Regions from separate parts of the Streptomyces sp. JNUCC 63 genome, predicted to be linked through region 2. Evidence: riboswitches for the same ligand, from Rfam matches in the RefSeq annotation. Region 2 holds a riboswitch; the other holds the start of a gene.

Region 1 (11,727 bases), 2.8 Mb from region 2:
CCCGAACACGCTGGCCCCGACCTGATGTTCCACTTCTACCAGATCCCGTTCACGGACAACCCCGAGCGCCTGGGCTACGAACGGCCCCCGTACGGCGTGTCGATGACCCCGAACATCCCCAAGCCGAAGAGCAAGGGCCGGCTGTACCTCACCAGCGCCGACCCGTCCGTCAAGCCGGCCCTGGACTTCCGCTACTTCACTGACGAGGACGACTACGACGGCCACACCCTCGTCGACGGCATCCGCATCGCCCGCGAGATCGCGAAGACCGAGCCGCTGGCCGGCTGGCTCAAGCGCGAGGTGTGCCCCGGTCCGGACGTCACCGGCGACGAGGAGCTGAGCGAGTACGCCCGCAAGGTCGCGCATACCGTCTACCACCCGGCGGGTACCTGCAGGATGGGCGCCGCCGACAACGAACTCGCCGTCGTGGACCCCCAGTTGCGCATCCGGGGCCTGGAGGGCATCCGTGTCGCGGACGCCTCCGTGTTCCCGACCATGACCGCCGTGAACCCGATGATCGGGGTGCTCATGGTCGGGGAGAAGGCCGTCGACCTGATCGGAGGTGAGAGCTGATGGCTCTCACGGTCCCCACCCGCAAACCGCCCACGGACGACTCCACCGCCGCCCCCGTCTTCGCGGTGGACGGCCTGTGGAAGGTCTTCGGCCCGAAGGCCGCCCGCGTCCCCGCGGACCCGGAACTCGGCGCACTGAGCCCGGCCGAGCTGCGCGAGCGCACCGGCTGCACGGCCGCCGTCCGCGACGTCTCCTTCGACGTGCGCAAGGGCGAGGTCTTCGTCGTCATGGGCCTGTCCGGGTCCGGCAAGTCCACGCTGGTGCGCTGTCTGACCCGGCTGATCGAGCCCACCGCGGGCACCATCGCCATCGACGGCGAGGACGTCCGCGCCATGGACAGGGCCCGGCTGCGCGAACTGCGCCGGCACCGCGCCGCGATGGTCTTCCAGCACTTCGGCCTGCTGCCGCACCGCACGGTCCTCGACAACGTCGCCTACGGCTTGGAGATCCAGGGCGTGAGCAGGGCGGAACGCCGCGAGAGGGCCGCCGAGATCGTCGCCAAGGTCGGCCTGGAAGGCATGGAGCAGCGCAGACCCGCGCAGCTCTCCGGCGGTCAGCGCCAGCGGGTCGGACTGGCCCGCGCGCTCGCCGTCGACCCCCAGGTGCTGCTGTTCGACGAGCCGTTCAGCGCGCTGGACCCGCTCATCCGGCGCGACATGCAGGAGGAGGTGGTCCGGCTGCACCGCGAGGAGGGCCGCACGATGGTCTTCATCACCCACGACCTCGGCGAGGCCCTGAAGCTGGGCGACCGTATCGTCCTGATGCGCGACGGACGGGTGGTCCAACTCGGCACCCCCGAGGAGATCGTGGGCTCGCCCGCCGACGACTACGTCCGCGAGTTCGTCCGGGACGTCCCGCGCGAGCAGGTCCTGACCGTCCGTACGGCCATGCGTCCCGCCACCTCGGCCGAAGAGGCCGGCAGCGGCCCGGCCGTACGGCCCGACGCCACGGTGTCGGAGGCCATCGAGGCCGTCGCCCGCGCGGGCACCCCGGCCCGGGTCCTGGACGAGGGCCGCTGCCTGGGCGTCGTCGACTCCGACGCCCTGCTCACGGTCGTCGCCGGCACGGGGCAGCCCGCCGGAACCGGCCACCGGACTGCGGGAACGGAGCAGTCCGCCGGAACGGAGCTGCCCAAGGAGGCGGTCTGATGGCGACCATCACCACAACCGCCCCCCGCACCGCACGACCCGGCGTCCTCGGACACCGCGCCGTGCGCAAGCTGCTGCTGCTCGCCGTGGCCGCCGCGATCCTCGTCCCGCTCGCCGCGGCGCGCTGGGCGAGCGGCACCTGGCCCGACGCACTGACCGTCGATGTCTCCGCACCGCTGGCCACGGTCAGCGACTGGATCATCGACAACCGGGACGCGCACCCCCTCTTCCTCTACTTCTTCGGACACGTCAGCAACGTCGTCGTCATCGCCGTACGCGCCGTCTACCTCGCCCTCCTCGCCGTCGGCTGGGCGGGGGTGACCGCCCTCGCGGGGCTCGTCGCCTGGCGGGTCGCGGGCCTGCGGCTCGCACTCGGCACGGTCGCCGCGTTCCTCGCCTGCGGTCTGCTCGGCATGTGGGTGCCGACCATGCAGACGCTCGCCCTGATGGTGGTCGCGGTCACCGCGTCCGTCGTCGCCGGCGCGCTGCTCGGGCTCGCCGCCGGTCTCTCCGACCGGATGGACCGCACCCTGCGCCCGGTCCTGGACACGATGCAGGTGCTGCCGGCCTTCGCCTACCTCCTGCCGGTCGTGCTGGTCTTCGGCATCGGCGTGCCGGCGGCCGTCCTGGCCACCGTCGTCTACGCCGCTCCGCCCATGGCCCGGCTGACCTCGCTCGGGCTGCGCGGCGCCGACAAGGAGGTGCTGGAGGCGGTCGAGTCGCTCGGCACCACCGCACGCCAGCGCCTGCTGACCGCCCGTATCCCGCTGGCCCGCAAGGAACTCCTCCTCGGCCTCAACCAGACGATCATGATGGCGCTGTCCATGGCCGTCATCGCGTCGGTGATCGGCGCGGGCGGTCTCGGTGACCGCGTCTACCAGGCGCTGGCCTCGGTCGACGTGGGCGCCGCACTCGCCGCCGGTATCCCGATCGTGCTGCTCGCCGTTGTCCTCGACCGGGTGACCGGCGCGGCCGGGGCGAGCCTCGGCGAGGAGCCCGAGCCGCGCGCGCCCTGGCTGTACGCCCTGCTCGCCGCCGCGGCCGTCGCGGTCGCCGGACGTCTGGCGGGGCGCCTGGAATGGCCCGGCACCTGGGTTGTGGCCATCGCCGAGCCGGTCAACCGGGCCGTCGACTGGATGACCGCCCATCTGTACTCGGGCGTCCCCGTGATCGGCGGCACCGCCGACTGGGCCGCACACTTCACCACCTGGGTGCTCGACCCGCTCCGCGACGGACTGCAGTGGCTGCCCTGGTGGTCGGTGCTGCTCGTCGTCGCCGCCCTGGCCTGGCTGATAGGCACCTGGCGCACCGCGCTCACCGCCGTCCTCGCCATGGCCGCCATCGGGGTGCTCGGCGTGTGGAAGCCGTCCCTCGACACGCTGTCGCAGGTCCTCGCGGCCGTCGCCGTCACCCTCGTCATCGGCTTCGCGACCGGCATCGCCGCCGCCCGCAGCGACCGCTTCGAGCGGCTGCTGCGCCCGGTGCTGGACGTGTTCCAGACGATGCCGCAGTTCGTGTACCTGATCCCGGTCGTCGCGCTGTTCGGCGTGGGCCGCGCCCCGGCCGTCGCCGCCGCCATCGTCTACGCGCTGCCGGCGGTCGTACGGATCACCGCGCAGGGCCTGCGCCAGGTGGACCCGGCGGCACTGGAGTCGGCCCGCTCGCTCGGCGCGACCGGTGCCCAGCAACTGCGCCAGGTCCAGCTCCCGCTGGCCCGCCCGGCCCTGCGGCTCGCCGTCAACCAGGGTGTGGTCCTGGTCCTCGCCGTCGTCATCATCGGCGGCATGGTCGGCGGTGGCGCGCTCGGCTACGACGTCGTCTTCGGCCTCGCCCAGGGCGACCTGGCGACCGGCCTGGTCGCCGGGGCCGCGATCGTCTGCCTGGGCCTGATGCTCGACCGGGTGACACAGCCCACCGAACGCCGCGCGACGAAGGGAGCCTGACATGCGACGTCGTACGACCTCCGCGGTGGCCGGAGTCTTCGCGCTCGCGCTGCTCACCGGCTGCGGTGCCGCCGACATGACCAAGCAGGCCTCGCCGTACGCCAACGTCCAGGGCGCCAGGACGGTGAGCCTGGCGGTGCAGTCCTGGGTGGGCTCCCTGGCCAACGTAGCCGTCGCCCAGCACCTGCTGGAGCACGAACTCGGCTACCGCGTCGACATCGTCCAGGTCGACGAGGTGCCCGCCTGGGACGCGCTCAGCCAGGGCCGCGTCGACGCCGTCCTCGAGGACTGGGGCCACCCCGAGCAGGAGCAGCGGTACGTCGAGGACAAGAAAACGATCACGCCCGGCAGCGACCTCGGGGTCACCGGGCACATCGGCTGGTTCGTGCCGACGTACTTCGCCGAGCAGCACCCCGACATCAAGGACTGGAAGAACCTCAACAAGTACGCCGAGCAGTTCCGCACCGCGGAAAGCGGCGGCAAGGGCCAGCTGATGGACGGCTCGCCGGCCTACCTCACCCACGACAAGGCGCTGGTGAAGAACCTGGAGCTGGACTTCAAGGTGGTGTTCGCCGGCTCCGAGGCCGCGCTGCTCACCCAGATCAAGCAGTTCGCCAAGGAGAAGAAGCCCTTCCTCACCTACTGGAACACACCCCATTGGCTGTTCGAGAAGGTGCCGATGACCGAGGTGAAACTGCCCCCGTACAAGGAGGGCTGCGACGCGGACGCGGCCAAGGTCGCCTGCGCCTACCCGCACACGCCGCTGCAGAAGTACCTCAACGCGGACTTCGCGGAGTCCGGCGGCAGGGCGGCCGCCTTCCTGAAGAAGTTCAAGTGGACGACCGAGGACCAGAACGAGGTCTCCCTGATGATCGCCGACCAGAAGCTCACCCCGGCCGAGGCGGCGAAGAAGTGGGTGGACGGTCACGAATCCACGTGGAGGGCGTGGCTGTCCTGACCGGTGGGCCCGGAGGCCCTGCGCCGGGTCCCGCCGTGATCGTTCCGGCGGGGCCCGGCCGTCACCTCTCCTCGACCGGTGCCTCCCCGAACCGCGCCAGTGCCAGGGCCCCGGCCACCGCCACCGCGAAGCCCAGGACCGCGAGCCAGGTCAGGCCGTCGCGGGTGCGGTCGCCCAGCCAGACCACGCCGACGGCCGCGGGGCCGATCGTCTCGCCGATGACCATGCCGGCGGTGGCCGTGGTCACCGAGCCGCGCTGGAGGGCCGAGGTCAGCAGCAGGAAGGCGGCGCCTCCGCCGAGCAGGAGGGCGTACGTCGCCGGGTTGGCGAACAGCGCCGACGGGGTGAGCGAGTCGATCAGACGTACCGCCACCTCGACCACGCCGAAGCCGAGGCCCGCGCCCAGGCCGAGCAGCAGCGCCCGGCCGCGTTCGGGCAGGCGGCCGCCCACCGCGCCCAGGAGCAGCACGGCCACCGCCGCCCCGAGCATCGCCCACTTCAGGGCCGTCGAGCCGTCCTCGCCGCCCTCCGGGCCCGAGGCCAGGCCCAGCATGGCCAGGCCGGCGCAGACGACGCCCACCGCGGACCACTCCACCACGCTCAGCCGCACCCGCAGCAGCCGGGACGCGGCCACCGCCGTCACCGCGAGGCTCGCGGCGAGGGCCGCGCCGACCACGTAGATCGGAAGTGAACGCAGGGCCGCGATCTGCAACAGGAACCCGAGGCCGTCCAGCGCCAGCCCCGCCAGATACCGCCACTGCCGCACCGCCCGCAGCAGCAGCGCCGCCTCCCCGCCCCCGCCCGTGCGCGCCGCGGCGCGGGCGGCGATCGCCTGGAGCACGGTCGCCGTACCGAAACACACCGCCGCACCAAGGGCGCACACCATTCCAAAGAGCACGAAGCGACTGTAGGGGAGCGGGAGATCGCCGGGCCGCCGGGACGGACGTTCTCACCGATCTCTAGGCTGGCGGCCGACACCGCCGGCCAGGAGCCGTACGGACAACCAGCGGACAACGACCAGCAGACAACGGGGAGACACGGACATGGCGGACGCACGTCGGCAACTTCGCTCGGGCACGGTCGTACTCGGCGGCATGGGACTGCTCGCCGCGGTGCTCACCGCCTGCTCCTCCGATCCGGACAAGCGCTGTGTGGACCGCGACAGCTACATGTTCGGCAAGGGCTACAAGGTCGTCTCCGACAAGGACTGCAAGGCCGGCACCGTGTCCTCCAAGGGTGCCTGGTACTACGGCGGCAAGAAGAAGAGCGGCTGGGTCAACGGCGGCTCCTTCACCAAGCCCCGCAACAGCCCGGGTGGCTCGGGCGGTTCGGGCGGCGGCCACGGCGGTGTGGACCGCGGCGGCTTCGGCGGCGGCAGCGGCAAGTCCGGCGGCTGAGGCCGGCATGGAGCGCCGTACCCTCACGCCCCGCCCCGGCTGGCAGCAGGCCGTCGAGGCCCAGGGCCTCATCTATCCGCTCACCAGGTACCCCGACAACTCCTTCCGCCCGTACTGGGACGAGAGCGCCTGCTACGTCTTCACCCTCGACGAGGTGGAGGCGCTGGAGGAGACCGTCGAGGAACTGCACCGCATGTGCCTCGCCGCGGCGGACCACATCGTCACCGCCGGCCGCTTCGCCGACCTCGGCATCACCGACCCGCGCGTAGCCCACGCCGTCGCCGAGTCCTGGCACCGCCGTGCCGAACTCCCCTCCCTCTACGGCCGCTTCGACCTCCGCTACGACGGCACCGGCCCGGCCAAGCTCCTGGAGTACAACGCCGACACACCCACCTCCCTGGTCGAGGCCGCCTCCCCCCAGTGGTTCTGGATGGAGGAGCGCTTCCCCGGCGCCGACCAGTGGAACTCCCTGCACGAACGCCTCGTCGCCGCCTGGCGGAAGCAGGCCCCGCTGCTGCCGCCCGGCAGTCCCCTGCACTTCGCGCACACCAGCGACGACGAAACCGGCGAGGACCTGATGACGGTCGCCTATCTGAAGGAGACCGCCGAACAGGCCGGCCTCGACACCGACTGGACATCCATGGAGGAGATCGGCTGGGACCCGCTCTCCGAACGCTTCGTCGACAACGGACTGCGGTTCATCCGCAGCATCTTCAAGCTCTACCCGTGGGAGTGGCTGACCACCGACCGCTTCGCCGACCACGTCCTGGACACCCTCGACAACGGCGGCGGCACCGGCTCCACCCTGTGGATCGAGCCCGCCTGGAAGATGCTGCTGAGCAACAAGGCCCTGCTCGCCGTCCTCTGGGAGCTGTACCCCGGCCACCCGAACCTCCTCCCCGCCCACCTGGACGGCCCCCGCGACCTGGCGGCCACCACCGGCTACGTCGCCAAACCCCTGCTCGGCCGGGAGGGCGCCGGAGTGACGATCCGCCGGCCCGGCAGCGGCGGCCCTCCCGCCGGCGACGAGCCCTGCTGCTACCAGGCCCTCGCCCCGCTGCCCGCCTTCGACGGCAACCACGTCGTCCTCGGTGCCTGGGTCGTCGGGGATGAGGCGGCCGGCCTCGGCATCCGCGAGTCGGCCGGCCTGGTCACGGACGGGTACGCCCGCTTCCTGCCCCACGTGATCCTCTAGAGACGGCTCCTACGCGCTCAGCACCGCCCGCAGTTGCTCCAGCCCCCAGTCCAGGTCCTCCTCGCCGATCACCAGCGGCGGGGCGATCCGGATGGTCGAACCGTGGGTGTCCTTCACCAGGACACCCCGGTCCATCAGCTTCTCCGAGACCTCCCGGCCGGTCCCGAGCGCCGGGTCCACGTCCACGCCCGCCCACAGCCCCCGCCCGCGCACCGCCCGCACCCGCCCCGCTCCGGCCAGCTGCCCCAGCTCGCGGTGCAGACGCTCGCCCAGCTCCGCGGCCCGCGCCTGGAACTCGCCCGTGCGCAGCATCGCGATCACCTCCAGCGCCACCGCGCACGCCAGCGGATTACCGCCGAACGTCGACCCGTGCTCGCCCGGCCGGAACACCCCGAGCACCTCCCGCGAGGACACCACCGCCGACACCGGCAGGATCCCGCCGCCCAGCGCCTTCCCCAGGACGTACATGTCCGGGACGACCCCCTCGTGCTCGCACGCGAAGGTACGGCCCGTCCGCCCCAGCCCCGACTGGACCTCGTCGGCGACGAACAGCACGTTCCGCTCCCGGGTCAGCTCCCGCACCGCCGGCAGATAACCGGCCGGCGGCACCAGCACCCCCGCCTCGCCCTGGATCGGCTCGAGCAACACGGCGACCGTGTTCTCCGTCAGCGCCGACCGCATCGCCGTCAGGTCCCCGTACGGCACGATCTGGAAGCCCGGCGTGTACGGCCCGAAGTCCGCCCTCGACTGCGGGTCGGTGGAGAAGCTGATGATCGTCGTCGTACGGCCGTGGAAGTTGTTGCCCGCGACCACGATCTTCGCCATCTCCGCGGGCACGCCCTTGACCTTGTAACCCCACTTGCGGGCCGTCTTCACGGCCGTCTCCACCGCCTCCGCGCCCGTGTTCATCGGCAGCACCGTCTCCATGCCGCACAGCGTCGCCAACTGCTCGCAGAACGCGCCGAACCGGTCGTGGTGGAAGGCCCGCGAGGTCAGCGTCACCCGCTCCATCTGCGCCCTGGCAGCCTCGAGCAGCCGCCGGTTGCCGTGCCCGAAGTTCAGCGCCGAGTAACCGGCCAGCAGATCGAGATACCGGCGGCCCTCCACGTCCGTCATCCAGGCGCCGTCCGCGGCGGCGATCACCACGGGCAGCGGGTCGTAGGTGTGCGCGCTGTGGGCGTCGGCGGTGGCGATGAGGTCTTCCGTAGCGGTCACGGCGGCTCCCGAGGACGACGAGGGGCGCCCCCCGGCGAAAGGGAGGCCGTCCTCCTTCCTATCCCCGCTCGCATGGTGGACGCGGGAACTGCGCCGTTCGGCGCGCCCGGTAGGCTGACCGCGGGCCGTGACTGGCGCGCTGGGATGGGACCGACCATCGGGGAGCGGCCCGAGCGGGAAAGAGTGCCGTGCGCCTGGGCCGTACCGTGAACGCCGAACGCCACGTCCGGAGGTCCTGATGCCCGAGAACTCTGCGCCCCTGTCCCACGAGTCCATCGCCTTCCGCGCCGCCCTCGACGTGATCCGCGCCGTCGAGCCGCGCGTGGCCGACGCCATCGGCCAGGAGGTCGCCGACCAGCGCGAGATGCTCAAGCTGATCGCCTCCGAGAACTACGCCTCCCCGGCCACCCTGCTGGCCATGGGCAACTGGTTCAGCGACAAGTACGCCGAGGGCACCGTCGGCCGCCGCTTCTACGCCGGTTGCCGCAACGTCGACACCGTCGAGTCACTGGCCGCCGAGCACGCCCGCGAACTCTTCGGTGCCCGCCACGCCTACGTCCAGCCGCACTCCGGCATCGACGCCAACCTCGTCGCCTTCTGGGCCGTCCTCGCCCAGCGTGTGGAGGCCCCCGCTCTGGAGAAGGCCGGCGTCCGCCAGGTCAACGACCTCTCCGAGGCCGACTGGGCCGAACTGCGCCAGGCCTTCGGCAACCAGCGCATGCTCGGCATGTCCCTGGACGCCGGTGGCCACCTCACCCACGGCTTCCGCCCGAACATCTCAGGAAAGATGTTCGACCAGCGTTCCTACGGCACCGACCCGGCCACCGGCCTCCTCGACTACGAGGCCCTGCGCGCCTCCGCCCGGGAGTTCAAGCCGCTGATCATCGTCGCCGGCTACTCCGCCTACCCGCGCCTGGTGAACTTCCGGATCATGCGCGAGATCGCCGACGAAGTCGGTGCCACGCTCATGGTCGACATGGCCCACTTCGCGGGCCTGGTCGCCGGCAAGGTCCTCACCGGCGACTTCGACCCGGTCCCGCACGCCCAGATCGTCACGACCACCACCCACAAGTCCCTGCGCGGACCGCGCGGCGGCATGGTCCTGTGCGACGACTCCCTCAAGGACCAGGTCGACCGCGGCTGCCCGATGGTCCTCGGCGGCCCCCTCCCGCACGTCATGGCCGCCAAGGCGGTCGCCCTGGCCGAGGCCCGGCAGCCCTCCTTCCAGGACTACGCCCAGCGGATCGTCGACAACTCCCGTGCCCTGGCCGAGGGCCTGACGCGCCGCGGCGCCACCCTGGTGACCGGCGGCACCGACAACCACCTCAACCTGATCGACGTCGCCTCCTCCTACGGCCTCACCGGCCGCCAGGCCGAGGCCGCCCTGCTGGAGTCCGGCATCGTCACCAACCGCAACGCGATCCCGGCCGACCCCAACGGCGCCTGGTACACCTCCGGCGTCCGCATCGGCACGCCCGCGCTGACCACCCGCGGTCTGGGCACCGCCGAGATGGACGAGGTCGCCGGCCTCATCGACCGCGTCCTGACGGCCGCCGAGCCCGGCACCACCAAGTCGGGCGCCCGGTCCAAGGCCGCCCACGTCCTCGACCCGAAGGTCGCCGACGAGATCTCCCGCCGCGCGACCGACCTGCTGGCCGGCTTCCCGCTGTACCCGGAGATCGACCTGGGCTGACGCACCCCCCGGGGTCAAAGGTCGATCAGCTCCTGTCGTGGTTCCTCCCGCGGCGGTCCGGCACCACGCCGGGCCGCCGCGCGGCGTATCAGCAGCGTGCCGCCGATCCCGACGGCCAGCCCGCCGGCCGCCCACCACAAGGGATCACCCCTCCCGCCCCGAGCCCCGCCGGACGACGTACTGTCCTCGCCCCCCAGAAGCCCCGCGTGGTCCAGCCGCTCGTACAGGTCCCGTGGCGCCCGGTGCCAGTGGATGTCGTCGTCCTCCACATCCGGCGCCGGGTCCGACCGCACCCACGGCGTGCCGTCCCCCGCCACGATCAACTGGTCCTGTCTCTCCACGGCCACATCCCCTCCCGGCGGCCTGCTCGTCATCGGCCATCCCCCGACCCCGGTCAGCCCCCACACCACGGTCACCCGCACCGCCGGATACCGCCCCTCCGCCCAGGCCGCCGGTACCGGCTCCGTCCCCGTGTACGAAGGCCGCAGCAGCTCCTGGAGCCGGGCGAAGTCGCGATCCCCCGAGTGCAACGCTCTCGTCCGCCCCGAGCCGCCCGCGACGACCAGCGCCACATCGGGCGCGCGCGGCGCAATGTCCCCGTCCGCGGCCGTCGCGACCGCCGACCCTGCGCACAGCAGCATCACCGCCACCGACACCGGCGGCACGGAGACCAGCCAGGCCGCCGCACGCCCACCACGCAGTGCCATCCGACCGCTCCCCCTCCCGCTCACACGTCTTACACGTCCCGCAATTCCTGCCTGGGCCCCGGGTCCCGCTCACGCCGCAGGCGGTCGAGCGGCAGCCTCAATGCCAGGGGCCGCAGCGTCAGCGCCAGCACCGCCCCCGCCGCCGCGCCCGGTATCGCCCACCACCAGTCGGTCCCGCCGCCGTCGGCCGTCCCTGCGCTCACCCGGATCGTCTCCGTATCGGCGGCGCCGGGCGTGGCGGTGTCGGATTGCCAGGGCGCCGGGAAGATGCCGGTGTACCCCTCGCCCGCGACCTTGCCCATGACGCCCAGCTTCCCGAACAGGGCACGCAACCGGGCGGGCTGCTCGGCGCGGTGCCAGTAGCCGTTCACGGACTCGGGCATGTTCGCCGCCGTGTGGATCCAGACGGCGTCGGTGCCGGTCACCGGGAATACCCGGTCGAGTCGCCACGGCGATATGTCGTGCGCCATCCAGGTCACGTTGACCTGCCGGGCGTGGACCAGGTCGGCCTCGGGAGGCTTGTCCCGGCTGCCCGTGCCCGCCGGTCCCAGAAGCCGCTCCAGCTGCCCGTACTCCTTCTGGGAGAAGTACAGCGCGGTGGCCTCACCGCTCTGCGGCGAGGTCACGAGCACGCTCGTCGGCCCGCCGGCCGCCGCGGAGGACGCGCCCCACACCGTCAGCGCGAGCACAACCGTCAACGCGCCCACGCAGGCCGTCAGTTCACGAACTCTCCACCTGCCCATCCGAAACCCCCAACCGGACGATCCCGTGCGGCCCGCCCACAGGCCGCGTGTCACTTCTGGTACACCGCCCGGCCCGCCGGGGTTCCCGTCCCGCGTGCATTATTTCGAAGGCCGCCCGGGCGCCTTGGTACCCAGCACACCCGACCGCGCGATCC
Region 2 (11,727 bases):
GCCCCGGTGCCGTACGGCCGGATCGGCGACCGTCTCGGTGGCCTGGGCGAGAAGGCCCGCGTGCCGCCGCACCAGCGGGTCGTGGACCACGTCGTGGTGCGTGGTCAGCGCCCCGATGGCGAGCATGTCGCCGTCCTCGCGGACCCCGCGCAGTCCGGGGATCCGTCCGACGTCGACGACCAGCTCGGGAAAGGCCAGGCGCAGCCGGAGCAGCGGCAGCAGGCTCTGCCCGCCGGCCAGCACCTTCGCCTCCTCGCCCGCGTCGGCGAGCGTGCGCACGGCCTCGTCCAGGCTGGTGGGCCGGGCGTAGTCGAATGCGGGGGGAATCATGCCGAGGTCTCCTTCCGCGATGTGCCGGACGCACCGGACGTGCCGGACGGCTGCGCCGACCGGACGGCCTCCCAGACCCGCTCCGGTGTGCACGGCATCCGCACGTCGTGCACGCCCAGCGGCCGCAGCGCGTCCACGATCGCGTTGACGACGGCCGGCGTCGAGGCGATCGTGCCCGCCTCGCCGACGCCCTTGACGCCGAGCGGGTTGGAGGCGGCGGGCGTCTCGGTCCGGTCGGTGACGAAGTCGGGCAGGTCCGCGGCCGACGGCACCAGGTAGTCGGCCATCGTGCCGGAGACCAGGTTGCCCTCCGCGTCGTACACCGCCTCCTCGTACAGCGCCTGCGCGATGCCCTGGGCGAGGCCGCCGTGCACCTGCCCCTCGACGATCATCGGGTTGACCACCCGGCCCACGTCGTCCACGCAGACGTAGGACCGGATCCGGGTCTGCCCGGTCTCGGTGTCGACCTCGACCGCGCACAGGTGGGTGCCGTGCGGGTAGGAGAAGTTCTCCGGGTCCAGCAGGTACTCGGAGTTGAGGGTGGGCTCCATGCCCTCGGGCACGTCGTGCGAGGTGAACGTCTCGAAGGCGACCTCCTGGATGGTTTTGCGTGCCTCGGGCGAGCCCTTGACGGAGAACACGCCGCCCTTGAACTCCAGGTCGTCCTCGCTGGCCTCCAGCAGGTGCGCCGCCACCTTGCGCGCCTTCTCGACCACCTTCTCGGCGGCCCGGTGCACGGCCGACCCGCCCACGACCAGCGAGCGCGAGCCGTAGGTGTCCATGCCCTGCGGGGCCGCCTGGGTGTCGCCGTGCAGCACCTCGATGTCCTCGAACGGCACGCCGAGCACCTCGGAGGCGATCTGGCTCCAGGAGGTCACGTGCCCCTGCCCGTGCGGGCTGGTGCCGGTGACCACCTCGACCTTGCCGGTGGGCAGCATCCGGATGCTCGCCGCCTCCCAGCCGCCGGCCGAGTACCTCAGGTCCCGCAGCACCCGGCTCGGGGCCAGCCCGCACATCTCCGTGTACGTCGACACGCCGATGCCGAGCCGTACGGCGTCCCCGCGCTCGTCGCGCTTGCGCTGCTCGGCGCGCAGGTCGTCGTAGCCGAACAGGGCGAGGGCCTTCTCGGTCGCCGCCTCGTAGTTGCCGCTGTCGTAGGTCAGGCCCGCGATCGTGGTGTACGGGAACTCCTCGTGCCGGATCCAGTTTCGGCGCCGCACCTCCACCGGGTCCAGGCCCACCTCGGCTGCCAGTTCGTCCATGGCCCGCTCGATGGCGTACGTCGCCTCCGGGCGCCCGGCGCCGCGGTAGGCGTCGGTCGGGGTGCGGGTGGTGAACACGCCGGTGCAGTTGAACTCGTAGGCGTCCATCTTGTAGATCGCCGGGTACATGAACGCGCCCAGGATCGGGATGCCGGGCGTGACCAGCATCAGATAGGCGCCCATGTCGGCGAGCAGGTCGACCTTGAGACCGAGCAGCCTTCCCTCGCGGGTGGCGGCGAGCTCGATGTCCTGGATCATGCCGCGGCCGTGGTGGGTGGCCAGATAGCCCTCGGAGCGGGACTCGGTCCACTTCACCGGCCGTCCCAGCTTCCGCGCGATCGCGAGCGCGACGGCCTCCTCGCCGTACACCTGGAGCTTGGAGCCGAAGCCGCCGCCCACGTCGGGGGCGATCACCCGCAGCTTGTGCTCGGGGATGCCGGTGACCACCGACAGCATGATCCGCAGGATGTGCGGGATCTGGGTCGTCGAGTACATCGTGTACTCGCCGGAGGCGGCGAGCGGGGCGACGGCGACCGCGCGCGGCTCCATGGCGTTGGGGATGAGGCGCTGCTGCCGGTAGCGGCGCCTGATCACGACATCGGCGCGCTGCTTGACCGACTCGTAGTCCTCGCCGGTCCTCAGCGGCCACACGTAGGCGCGGTTGGTGCCCTTGTCGGCGTGGACCAGCGGGGCGCCCTCGGCGAGTGCCTCCTCCAGGTCCAGGACCGGGGGCAGGGGCTCGTAGTCGACCTCGATCGCCTCCAGCGCGTCGGCGGCGGCGTACCGGTCGCGGGCCACCACGACCGCCACCGGGTCGCCGGCGTGGCGGACCTCGTCGAGGGCGAGCGGCGGGTGGTCGGGCAGCACCATGTCCTCGGTGACGGGCCAGCCGCAGGGCAGCGAGCCGAGCCCCTCGGCGAGGTCGCGGCCGGTGAACGCGGCGACGACGCCGGGGCGTTCGAGGGCGGGGGAGACGTCGACGCGCTCGATGCGGGCGTGCGCCATGGGGCTGCGCAGGATGGCCAGGTGCAGCAGCCCGGTGACGCTGATGTTGTCGGTCCAGTTGGTCTGGCCGGTGATCAGCCGTGCGTCCTCCTTGCGGAGCCGGGCGCGGCCGACCTCGGGTTCGACGGCCTGGTCGGTCATGCCGTCACCTCCTGCGCGCTCTGCCGTTCGGAAGCGCTCGTGTCCTCGGCGACGGCGAGCACCGCGCGGACGATGTTCTGGTATCCGGTGCACCGGCACAGGTTGCCCTCGAGCGCCTTGCGCACCTCGTCGGAGCTGGGGTGGGGATTCTCGCGCAGCAGATCGCGCGCGGCCATGATCATCCCGGGGGTGCAGTAGCCGCACTGCAACGCGTGCCGCTCGTGGAACGCCCGCTGCAGCGGCGTCCATTCGCCGTCGCGGGCCAGCCCCTGGACGGTGGTCACCTCGCACCCGTCCGCCTGGACGGCCAGCACCGTGCAGCTCTTGACGCTCACGCCGTCCAGCTCGACCGTGCAGGTCCCGCAGTTCGAGGTGTCACAGCCGATCGGTGTACCGGTCAGACCGAGTCGGTCGCGCAGGTAGTGGACCAGCAGAAGACGGGGCTCCACGTCGTCCTCGTAGGCCGTGCCGTCCACCGTGACCGAGATGTGGGTCATGTGCCCTCCAGAGACCGTATGGGCGTGAGCGAGGGGAATCAGCGACCAGCGTGGTGTACGTCACTCTATGACCACGCTCCGGAGGCGGCGAGTGGTGCGACGTGCTTTGTTGACCGTTAATCCATTGCCACCACGCGCCGGGCTCTGCTGCACTGCACGCCACCACGTCGTCACCGAGCGAGGAGCACCGATGCGCACAGCGTCCATGTCCACCCAGGAAGCAACCCGCCCCATTCACAAGGACATGACGCCCGGTGCACTTGCTCAACCTCGGCATTCTCGCGCACGTCGACGCAGGTAAGACCAGCCTGACCGAGCGGCTGCTGCACTCCGTCGGAGTGATCGACGAACTCGGCAGCGTCGACTCCGGCAGCACCCGTACCGACACCCTCGCGCTGGAGCGGCAGCGCGGCATCACCATCAAGTCCGCCGTCGTCTCCTTCCCGGTCGACGACGTGACCGTCAACCTTGTCGACACCCCCGGCCACCCCGACTTCATCGCCGAGGTGGAGCGCGTGCTCGGCGTGCTCGACGGCGCGGTGCTGGTGATCTCCGCCGTCGAGGGCGTCCAGGCGCGGACCCGCGTGCTGATGCGCACGCTCCAGCGGCTGCGCATCCCGACCCTGCTCTTCGTCAACAAGATCGACCGGCGCGGCGCCCAGGGGGAGACGCTGCTGCGGACGATCTCGCGGCGGCTCACCCCGGCCGTCGTCCCGATGGGGCACGTCGAGGGACCCGGCACCCGCGAGGCCCGCTTCGTCCCCGGCCTCGGCCCGGCCGCGCCCGACGTCCTCGCCGACCACGACGACGACCTGCTGACCGCGTACGTCGAGGACACCCTGTCCTGCGACCAGCTCTGCGGGGCCCTCGCCGCCCAGACCCGGCAGAGCCTCGTGCACCCGGTGTACTTCGGCTCCGCGATCACCGGAGCGGGCGTCGACGCGCTCATCGGCGGCATCAAGGAACTGCTGCCCGCCGCCGGAGGCGACCCCGAGGGACCGGTCTCGGCCACCGTGTTCAAGGTCGAGCGGGGACGGGCGGGGGAGAAGGTGGCGTACGCGCGCGTGTTCTCCGGCACGCTCCGGGTACGGGACCGCGTCCCCTACGGCGACGCCCGCGCGGAGGGCAGGATCACCGCGCTCAGTGTCTTCGACCAGGGCACGGACGCCCGTGCCGACGCCGTCCCCGCGGGCCGGATCGCCCGGTTGTGGGGGCTGGCCGACATCAGGATCGGCGACGCGCTGGGGGAGCCTCGCAGGACCCACGGGCACTTCTTCGCGCCGCCGACGCTGGAGACCGTCGTCGTGCCCGGTCCCGGTGCCGGCGGCGGCACCCTGCACCTGGCCCTCACCCGGCTGGCCGAGCAGGACCCGCTGATCGGGCTGCGCCACGACGAGGTGCGGCAGGAGATCTCCGTGTCGCTGTACGGGGAGGTGCAGAAGGAGGTCGTGCAGGCCACGCTCGCCGACGAGTTCGGGCTGGCCGTCACCTTCCGGGAGACCACCCCGCTGTGCGTCGAACGGCCGGTGGGGACGGGGACGGCGGTGGAGTTCGACAAGGAGGACGGCAACCCCTTCCTCGCCACGGTCGGCCTGCGCGTCGACCCCGCGGCGACGGGCTCCGGCGTGGACTTCCGGCTGGAGGTGGAGCTCGGCTCGATGCCGTACGCCTTCTTCAAGGCAGTCGAGGACACTGTCCGGGAGTCGCTGGGGCAGGGCCTGCACGGCTGGCAGGTCACCGACTGCACGGTGACCATGATCCACTGCGGGTACTCGCCCCGGCAGAGCCACGCCCACCAGGGCTTCGACAAGAGCATGTCGAGCACCGGGGCCGACTTCCGCGGCCTGACCCCGCTCGTGCTGATCGAGGCGCTGCGCCGCGCGGGCACCCGGGTGCACGAGCCGATGCACCGCTTCCGCGTCGAGGCGCCCGTGGACACGCTCGGCGCCCTGTTGCCGGTGCTGGCCGGGCTGAGGGCCGTACCGCGGACGACCCTCACGCGCGGATCCGTCTGCGTCCTGGACGGGACGGTCCCGGCGGCCGGGGTGCACGCGCTGGAGCAGCGGCTGCCGGGACTGACCCGCGGCGAGGGCGAGGTGGAGACCGCCTTCGACCACTACGCGCCGGTCACCGGCGGCACGGTCCCCGAGCGCCCGCGCACCGATCACAACCCGCTGGACCGGAAGGAGTACCTGCTCAACCTCACCCGCCGGGTGGGCGGGTGAGGTGACAGACGGGCCGTCAGCTCGCCGACGGCCCCGTCCAGTCGGCCGGCACATGGCCCAGGCGGACCCGCTGCGGATGGTCGCCGACCGGGACCGACGTCACCTTCCGCCCGGTGGCGAAGTCGATGGCCGTGACCTGGTCGGCGCCGCTCTCGGAGACGACGCAGCTCCTGCCGTCGCCGCTGACCGTGGCCCAGTAGGGCTTGGAGGCGGTGACCAGCGGGCCCTCCCGCAGGCTCGCGCGGTCGACGACGGTCGCGTAGTCGTCCATGGTGCTGGCCACGCACAGCCTGGTGCCCTCGGGGTTCATCGAAAGGCCGTGGTGGCGCGAGTCGTTGACCCAGGTGGTGCGGTCCTCGCTGGTCGCCGGGTTCTTCGGCAGCGTCTTGACCCGGGTGAGGGTGTCGGAGGCGACGTCGTACTCCAGGAAGCCGTTGAAGAACGACACCTGGAAGTACAGCTTGGACTCGTCGGGGGAGAAGACCGCGGGCCGTACCGCGTCGGAGAAGTTCTTCAGGCCGATCGCGTCCAGGCGCGGGCGCATGTCGATGGTCCGGACCTGTTTGTACGTCGTCGCGTCCGCGACGGTGATGTGCCGGTCGCCCTTGGTCCAGTCCCAGAACGGGTCGTCCAGCGCGGTGTTGACGTCCCCGATGGACATGTTCCAGATGTACTTGCCGTCCTTGGTGAAGATGTTCTCGTGCGGCTTGTCGCCGGTGGCGAACGAGCCGAGCTGCCTTCCGGTGCCGATGTCCAGGACGTGCACGGTGTTCGCGGTGGAGGCGGAGACCGCGACCCGGGTGCCGTCGGGGGAGACGGCCATGTGGTCGGCGCGGTAACCGGCCACGGGGAAACGCCAGTTGATGCTCCCGCTGGACAGGTCCACCGACACGACGTCGGCGAAGCTGGGCCGGGAGACCACCACGGACCTCCCGTCCGGGGTGGAGTACATGTCGTCGGCGAACTGGTCGTGGCCCTCGCCGACGCTGTTGCGGATCGCCTGGAAGTAGATCCACTTGATCGGGTCGGCGTTGATCTCCGCGATCCGCCGGGCCTTGTCGGGGACGACGTTCACACGGCCGATCCTCGTGAAGTCGCCGGTGGACTTGATGACATCGGCGGTTCCGTCCCAGTTGTTGCCGACGAACAGGACCTCCCGCAGCCCGGCCGGGTCCTGCGGCGCGGCGGTCACGGTGGCGGCGGGGGCGGTGAGGGTCAGGGCGAGGGCGGCGGCCACGGAGCAAAGGTGCCTGGTTCTGACAGCAGGCATGACTGCTCTCTCCTCTGTGATGGGGAGCCGGGAATCTGAACACCAGCGCTTTCACAGTCAACTTACTGAAAAGTAAGGAGGGGATCGCCTACTCCACAAGACCGCGTACACGACAAAATTGGAGCGGGCGTACGAGGGAGGGGATCGTGGTGGGCAGGCTGAGGGCGCCGACCGGCCGCTACGGCGGCAAGTCCGCCGCCGAGCGACAGGCCGAGCGGCGCCGCCGGTTCCTCGATGCGGCGCTGCGACTGTTCGGCGACACCCCCGGCTACCGCGCGACGACCGTCGCCGCGCTCAGCGAGGCCGCCGGACTGTCGACCCGTCAGTTCTACGAGGAGTTCCGCACCCTCGAGGACGTCCTGGCCGCCCTTCACCTCGAGGTCAACGCCTGGGCCGAACAGGCCGTCCGGGACGCCCTCGTCGAGGCCGGGCAACTGCCGCTCGCCGAACGCGTCACCGCCCTCTTCCGCGCCTACGCCGCCAACGTCACCGCGGACCCGCGCCGGATCCGCGTCACCTTCGTCGAGGTCATCGGCGTCAGCCCGCGCCTGGAGGAGCAGCGCCTGGAGCGCCGGTCCCGCTGGGTCGACCTCATCTGCGCCGAGGCCCGGGCCGCCGCCGAGTGCGGCGAGGCGGCGCCCCGTGACTACCGGATCGCCGCGACGGCCTTCATCGGCAGCGTCAACGGCCTCCTGCACGACTGGAGCGCCGGCTGGGTGGAGGCGTCCCTGGACGAGGTGGTCGACGAACTGGTCCGTCAGCTGCTGGCCATCCTGCGGCCACCGGGTTGGGCGGAGGACAGCTACTGACCGGCGAGCCGGTCGACCGCGTTCAGCACAGGTGCGACCCCGTCCTCCTCGCGGATCCGGACGCCCAGGGCCCGCGCCCGCTCCCGGTGGAGGGAGTCCCGGGTGGCCCGGACGAGAGCCGCGGCGAGGGCGTCCGCGGTGAGTCCCCGCAGCGGGACGGCGCACGGTGCCACGCCGAGGCCGACGAGGCGCTCGGCCCAGAAGCCCTCGTCGAACTGGACGGGCACCGGCACCGCGGGGACGCCGGCGCGCAGCCCGGCCGCGGTCGTGCCCGCCCCGGCGTGGTGCACCACGGCGGCCATCCGCGGGAACAGCGCGGAGTGCGGGACCTCGCCGATGGTCAGCACGTCCTCGCCGGCCGCCGCCAGCCCGGCCCAGCCCCGCTGGATCACCCCACGCAGTCCGGCCCGGCGCAGCGCGCGCACGATCGTGTCACTGAGCCGGCCGGGGTCGGGCACGGTGGCGCTGCCGAGGCCGACGAACACCGGGGGAGGGCCCGCGTCCAGAAAATCCCGTACGCCGTCGGGGAGCTGGGCGTAGCGGTCGTACGGCCACCAGTACCCGCACACCTCGAGTCCGGGCCGCCAGTCGCGCGGCCTGGGCACGACCAGCGGGCTGAAGCCGTGGTACGCCGGCCGGCGCTGCACCCGGCGGATGCGCCGTCCGGTGCCGGCACGGGCGCGCGGCAGCCCCAGCCGGGCCCGTACTGCGGGGACGGCCGCCGAGAAGACCCGCTCCACGGCCAGGTTCACTCCGTGCCCGGCGAGGCGGTTCGCGGGCGCTCCCCAGTGGCCACCGCCGAGCAGGGGCGGGGCGAACTCCCGTGTGGGGGAGAGGGGTTGCAGATGCGCGCCCATGCTCGGCAGCCTCAGCGCCTCGGCGATGACGTGCCCGACCGGCCCCAGCGAGCCGGCGAGCAGCAGCATGTCGCTCTTCTCGGCCGCCGCGATCAGGTCGTCCGTCATACGGCCGATGGCCGCCCGCACCAGCCCCACGGCCCGCAGCATCCTGCCCGCGTCGGTGGCGCTGCGGTGCAGTTCGCGTCCGCGCGCGGACTCCAACTCGGCCCGCGGGTCCACCGGCAGCGGATGGAAAGCCAGGCCCGAGCCCGCGACCAGCGGCTCGAAGCACCCGTGCGTGACCAGGGTGACCTCGTGCCCGGCGAGGGCCAGGCCGTGCCCGAGTCCGGTGAAGGGGGCCACGTCGCCCCGGGAACCCGCCGTCATGATCGCTACGCGCACGTCGGCCAGTATGGCGGCGCCCCCGCCCGCCACCCGTGAACGACCCGAGAGGTGTCGGACCCCTTCACCCTGTCACGGCCGATGTCCCATGCCGGGGACGTAACGCGGTACAGCGCCTGGCCTCGCTGATCACACCCCGAGCTGCCGGGCGGCGGCCCGCACCGTCTGCTCCAGCAGCGTGGCGATCGTCATCGGACCGACCCCGCCCGGCACCGGGGTGATCAGCGCGGCCCTCTCCACGGCGGAGTCGAAGTCGACGTCGCCGACGTTGCCCGGGTTGTAGCCGGCGTCGATCACGACGGCGCCCGGCTTGACGTCCTGGCCGCGGATCAGTCGCGGCCGGCCCACGGCGGCGACGACGACGTCCGCCTCACGGACCGCGGACGACAGGTCGGCGGTGCGCGAGTGGCAGTACGTCACCGTCGCGTCCCGCGCGAGCAGCAGCATGCCCACCGGCTTGCCGAGGATCGCGCTGCGGCCGACCACGACGGCGCGCCTGCCGCTGAGCTCGACGCCGTACTCGTCGAGCAGCCGCAGGATGCCGCCGGGCGTGCAGGAGACGAACCCCGGCAGGCCGAAGCTCATCGTCGCGAACGAGGCGAAGGTGACTCCGTCGACGTCCTTCTCGGGTGCGATCGCCTCGAACGCGGCCCGCTCGTCGATGTGGTCGCCGACCGGGTGCTGGAGCAGGATGCCGTGCACGGCGGGGTCCTCCGACAGGGACCGCAGCGTGCCGACCAGCTCCTCGGTGGTGGTTCCGGCAGACAGCGCCACATGGCGGGAGTCGATACCGGCCTTGCGGCAGCGGTTCTGCTTCATCCGCACGTAGGTGACGGAGGCGGGGTCCTCGCCGACCAGCACCGTCGCGAGGCAGGGCACCGTGCCCGTGCGCTCGGTCAGTGCGGCGGCCTGCTCGGCGGTCTCCTCCACGACACGGCGGGCGAGCGCGGTGCCGTCCATCAGACGGGCCTGGGACATGATCACTCCTGGGCGTTCGACGGATCGCCCAGGCGCGCGGCTCAAACACTCTGCGTGGACCGCTCCCCGGTGGTGCTCCACCTCAGCGCCAGTCACGGCCCCGCGTCAGCCTAGCCGAACGGGCCCGCCGCGGTCGACGTACACGCGGCGTGGCGCGGTGCGGGCGGGGCCGGGCCGCCCGCAGGGCCGACCGGAGCAGGGCGGCGGACGCCAGCCGGGACGCCGCCCGTGACTTCCGGAACCCGGCCGAGTGGGATCCGCCCAGGCCCGCGCGGGCGGAGAAGGTCCAGGTCAGCCGGGAGCTGACCTGGAACCTCGCGGCCTTTCTCCCTACTCGTCCCATGCCTGGATCATGGTCTGATCGGCGATCTTGCCGTCGCGCAGCGAGACCATGGACTCGGCGAGGACACGGACGCCGTCTCCGTACTCGCAGGACTCGATGTAGGCGGCGTGGTCGCCCTGCATGACGCACTGCTCCAGCTTGTGGGTCATGTCGCGGCCGTAGATGTCGTTCAGCATCGAGCCGATCTCGTCGCGCCCGTGCAGGACCTTGGGGTGACTGGGCTGGGTGTTGCGGTCCACGATGCGGATCTCCGCGTCGTCCGCGTACAGCGACAGCAGCGTGGACGCCGTGTCTCCTTCGATGCCGCGGCGCAGCGTATCGGTGTCGAAGGCGGGGCTTGACCTGGTAGCCATGGGTGACCTCCTAGGAGGGCCGCGGCTCAGGAGGAGCGGGCCGCGACGGGCCCCCCTTCGAGGCTCCTCCGCCGCCGCGGGCAGGGCAAACGCAGCACGGACGCCGCGCCCGGCGGAGGCCGGGGGCGTGCCGTCGCGGGGCGCAGACCGCCGCGAAACCGGCAGAAGCGACCCGTCCCGGTGCCTTACTGATCAGTCACGCGTAGGGTCGGGTGGGACGGACACCGCTCGATGGAAGGGAACAGCACCATGGCGCAGGAAGTGCGCGGCGTGATCGCGCCCGGGAAGAACGAACCCGTGCGGGTCGAGACGATCGTCGTGCCGGACCCGGGGCCCGGCGAGGCCGTGGTACGGGTCCAGGCCTGCGGCGTCTGCCACACCGACCTGCACTACAAGCAGGGCGGCATCAACGACGAGTTCCCGTTCCTGCTCGGTCACGAGGCCGCGGGCGTGGTGGAGTCGGTCGGCGAGGGGGTCACCGACGTCGCGCCCGGCGACTTCGTGATCCTGAACTGGCGGGCCGTGTGCGGCAAGTGCCGCGCCTGTGAGCGCGGGCGGCCCTGGTACTGCTTCGACACCCACAACGCGCGGCAGAAGATGACGCTCACCGACGGCACGGAACTCTCCCCGGCCCTCGGCATCGGCGCCTTCGCCGAGAAGACCCTGGTGGCGGCCGGCCAGTGCACCAAGGTCGACCCGTCCGTCTCCCCGGCGGTGGCCGGCCTGCTGGGCTGCGGCGTGATGGCCGGCATCGGCGCGGCGATCAACACCGGGAACGTCGGCCGCGGCGACTCGGTCGCCGTCATCGGCTGCGGCGGCGTCGGCGACGCGGCGATCGCGGGGGCGTACCTGGCGGGCGCGGCGAAGGTCATCGCCGTCGACATCGACGACCGCAAGCTGGAGACCGCCCGCACCATGGGCGCCACGCACACGGTCAACTCCAAGGAGACCGACCCGGTCGAGGCGATCCGCGAGCTGACCGGCGGCTTCGGCGCCGACGTCGTCATCGAGGCCGTGGGCCGCCCGGAGACGTACAAGCAGGCCTTCTACGCCCGTGACCTGGCCGGCACGGTCGTCCTGGTGGGCGTACCGACGCCGGAGATGAAGCTGGAGCTGCCGCTGCTGGACGTCTTCGGGCGCGGCGGTGCGCTGAAGTCGAGCTGGTACGGCGACTGCCTGCCCTCCCGGGACTTCCCGATGCTCATCGACCTGCATCTGCAGGGACGCCTGCCGCTGGACAAGTTCGTCACCGAGACCATCCAACTGGACGAGG

The links. Region 2 has a riboswitch for ZMP and ZTP ahead of ACX25U_RS01345 (bifunctional 5,10-methylenetetrahydrofolate dehydrogenase/5,10-methenyltetrahydrofolate cyclohydrolase). Riboswitches for the same ligand answer to the same signal wherever they lie in the genome.
Region 1: another riboswitch for ZMP and ZTP. It lies ahead of ACX25U_RS13815 (glycine hydroxymethyltransferase); the one in region 2 lies ahead of ACX25U_RS01345 (bifunctional 5,10-methylenetetrahydrofolate dehydrogenase/5,10-methenyltetrahydrofolate cyclohydrolase).

Annotation. Positions count from the first base shown of each region.
Region 1 is NZ_CM135963.1:3,052,318-3,064,044, reverse strand. It holds gene ACX25U_RS13855 (GMC family oxidoreductase) at 1-573, shown strand, start outside; gene ACX25U_RS13850 (quaternary amine ABC transporter ATP-binding protein) at 573-1,721, shown strand; gene ACX25U_RS13845 (ABC transporter permease) at 1,721-3,664, shown strand; gene ACX25U_RS13840 (ABC transporter substrate-binding protein) at 3,666-4,622, shown strand; gene ACX25U_RS13835 (hypothetical protein) at 4,684-5,508, opposite strand; gene ACX25U_RS13830 (hypothetical protein) at 5,666-6,019, shown strand; gene ACX25U_RS13825 (glutathionylspermidine synthase family protein) at 6,027-7,214, shown strand; gene rocD (ornithine--oxo-acid transaminase) at 7,224-8,429, opposite strand; ZMP/ZTP riboswitch at 8,547-8,636, shown strand; gene ACX25U_RS13815 (glycine hydroxymethyltransferase) at 8,668-10,122, shown strand; gene ACX25U_RS13810 (hypothetical protein) at 10,137-10,829, opposite strand; gene ACX25U_RS13805 (hypothetical protein) at 10,859-11,518, opposite strand; gene ACX25U_RS13800 (hypothetical protein) at 11,672-11,727, opposite strand, start outside.
Region 2 is NZ_CM135963.1:288,428-300,154, reverse strand. It holds gene ACX25U_RS01380 (FAD binding domain-containing protein) at 1-330, opposite strand, end outside; gene ACX25U_RS01375 (xanthine dehydrogenase family protein molybdopterin-binding subunit) at 327-2,738, opposite strand; gene ACX25U_RS01370 ((2Fe-2S)-binding protein) at 2,735-3,235, opposite strand; gene ACX25U_RS01365 (GTP-binding protein) at 3,490-5,460, shown strand; gene ACX25U_RS01360 (YncE family protein) at 5,477-6,730, opposite strand; gene ACX25U_RS01355 (TetR/AcrR family transcriptional regulator) at 6,877-7,539, shown strand; gene ACX25U_RS01350 (glycosyltransferase) at 7,533-8,765, opposite strand; gene ACX25U_RS01345 (bifunctional 5,10-methylenetetrahydrofolate dehydrogenase/5,10-methenyltetrahydrofolate cyclohydrolase) at 8,910-9,758, opposite strand; ZMP/ZTP riboswitch at 9,778-9,864, opposite strand; gene ACX25U_RS01340 (nuclear transport factor 2 family protein) at 10,089-10,454, opposite strand; gene ACX25U_RS01335 (S-(hydroxymethyl)mycothiol dehydrogenase) at 10,704-11,727, shown strand, end outside.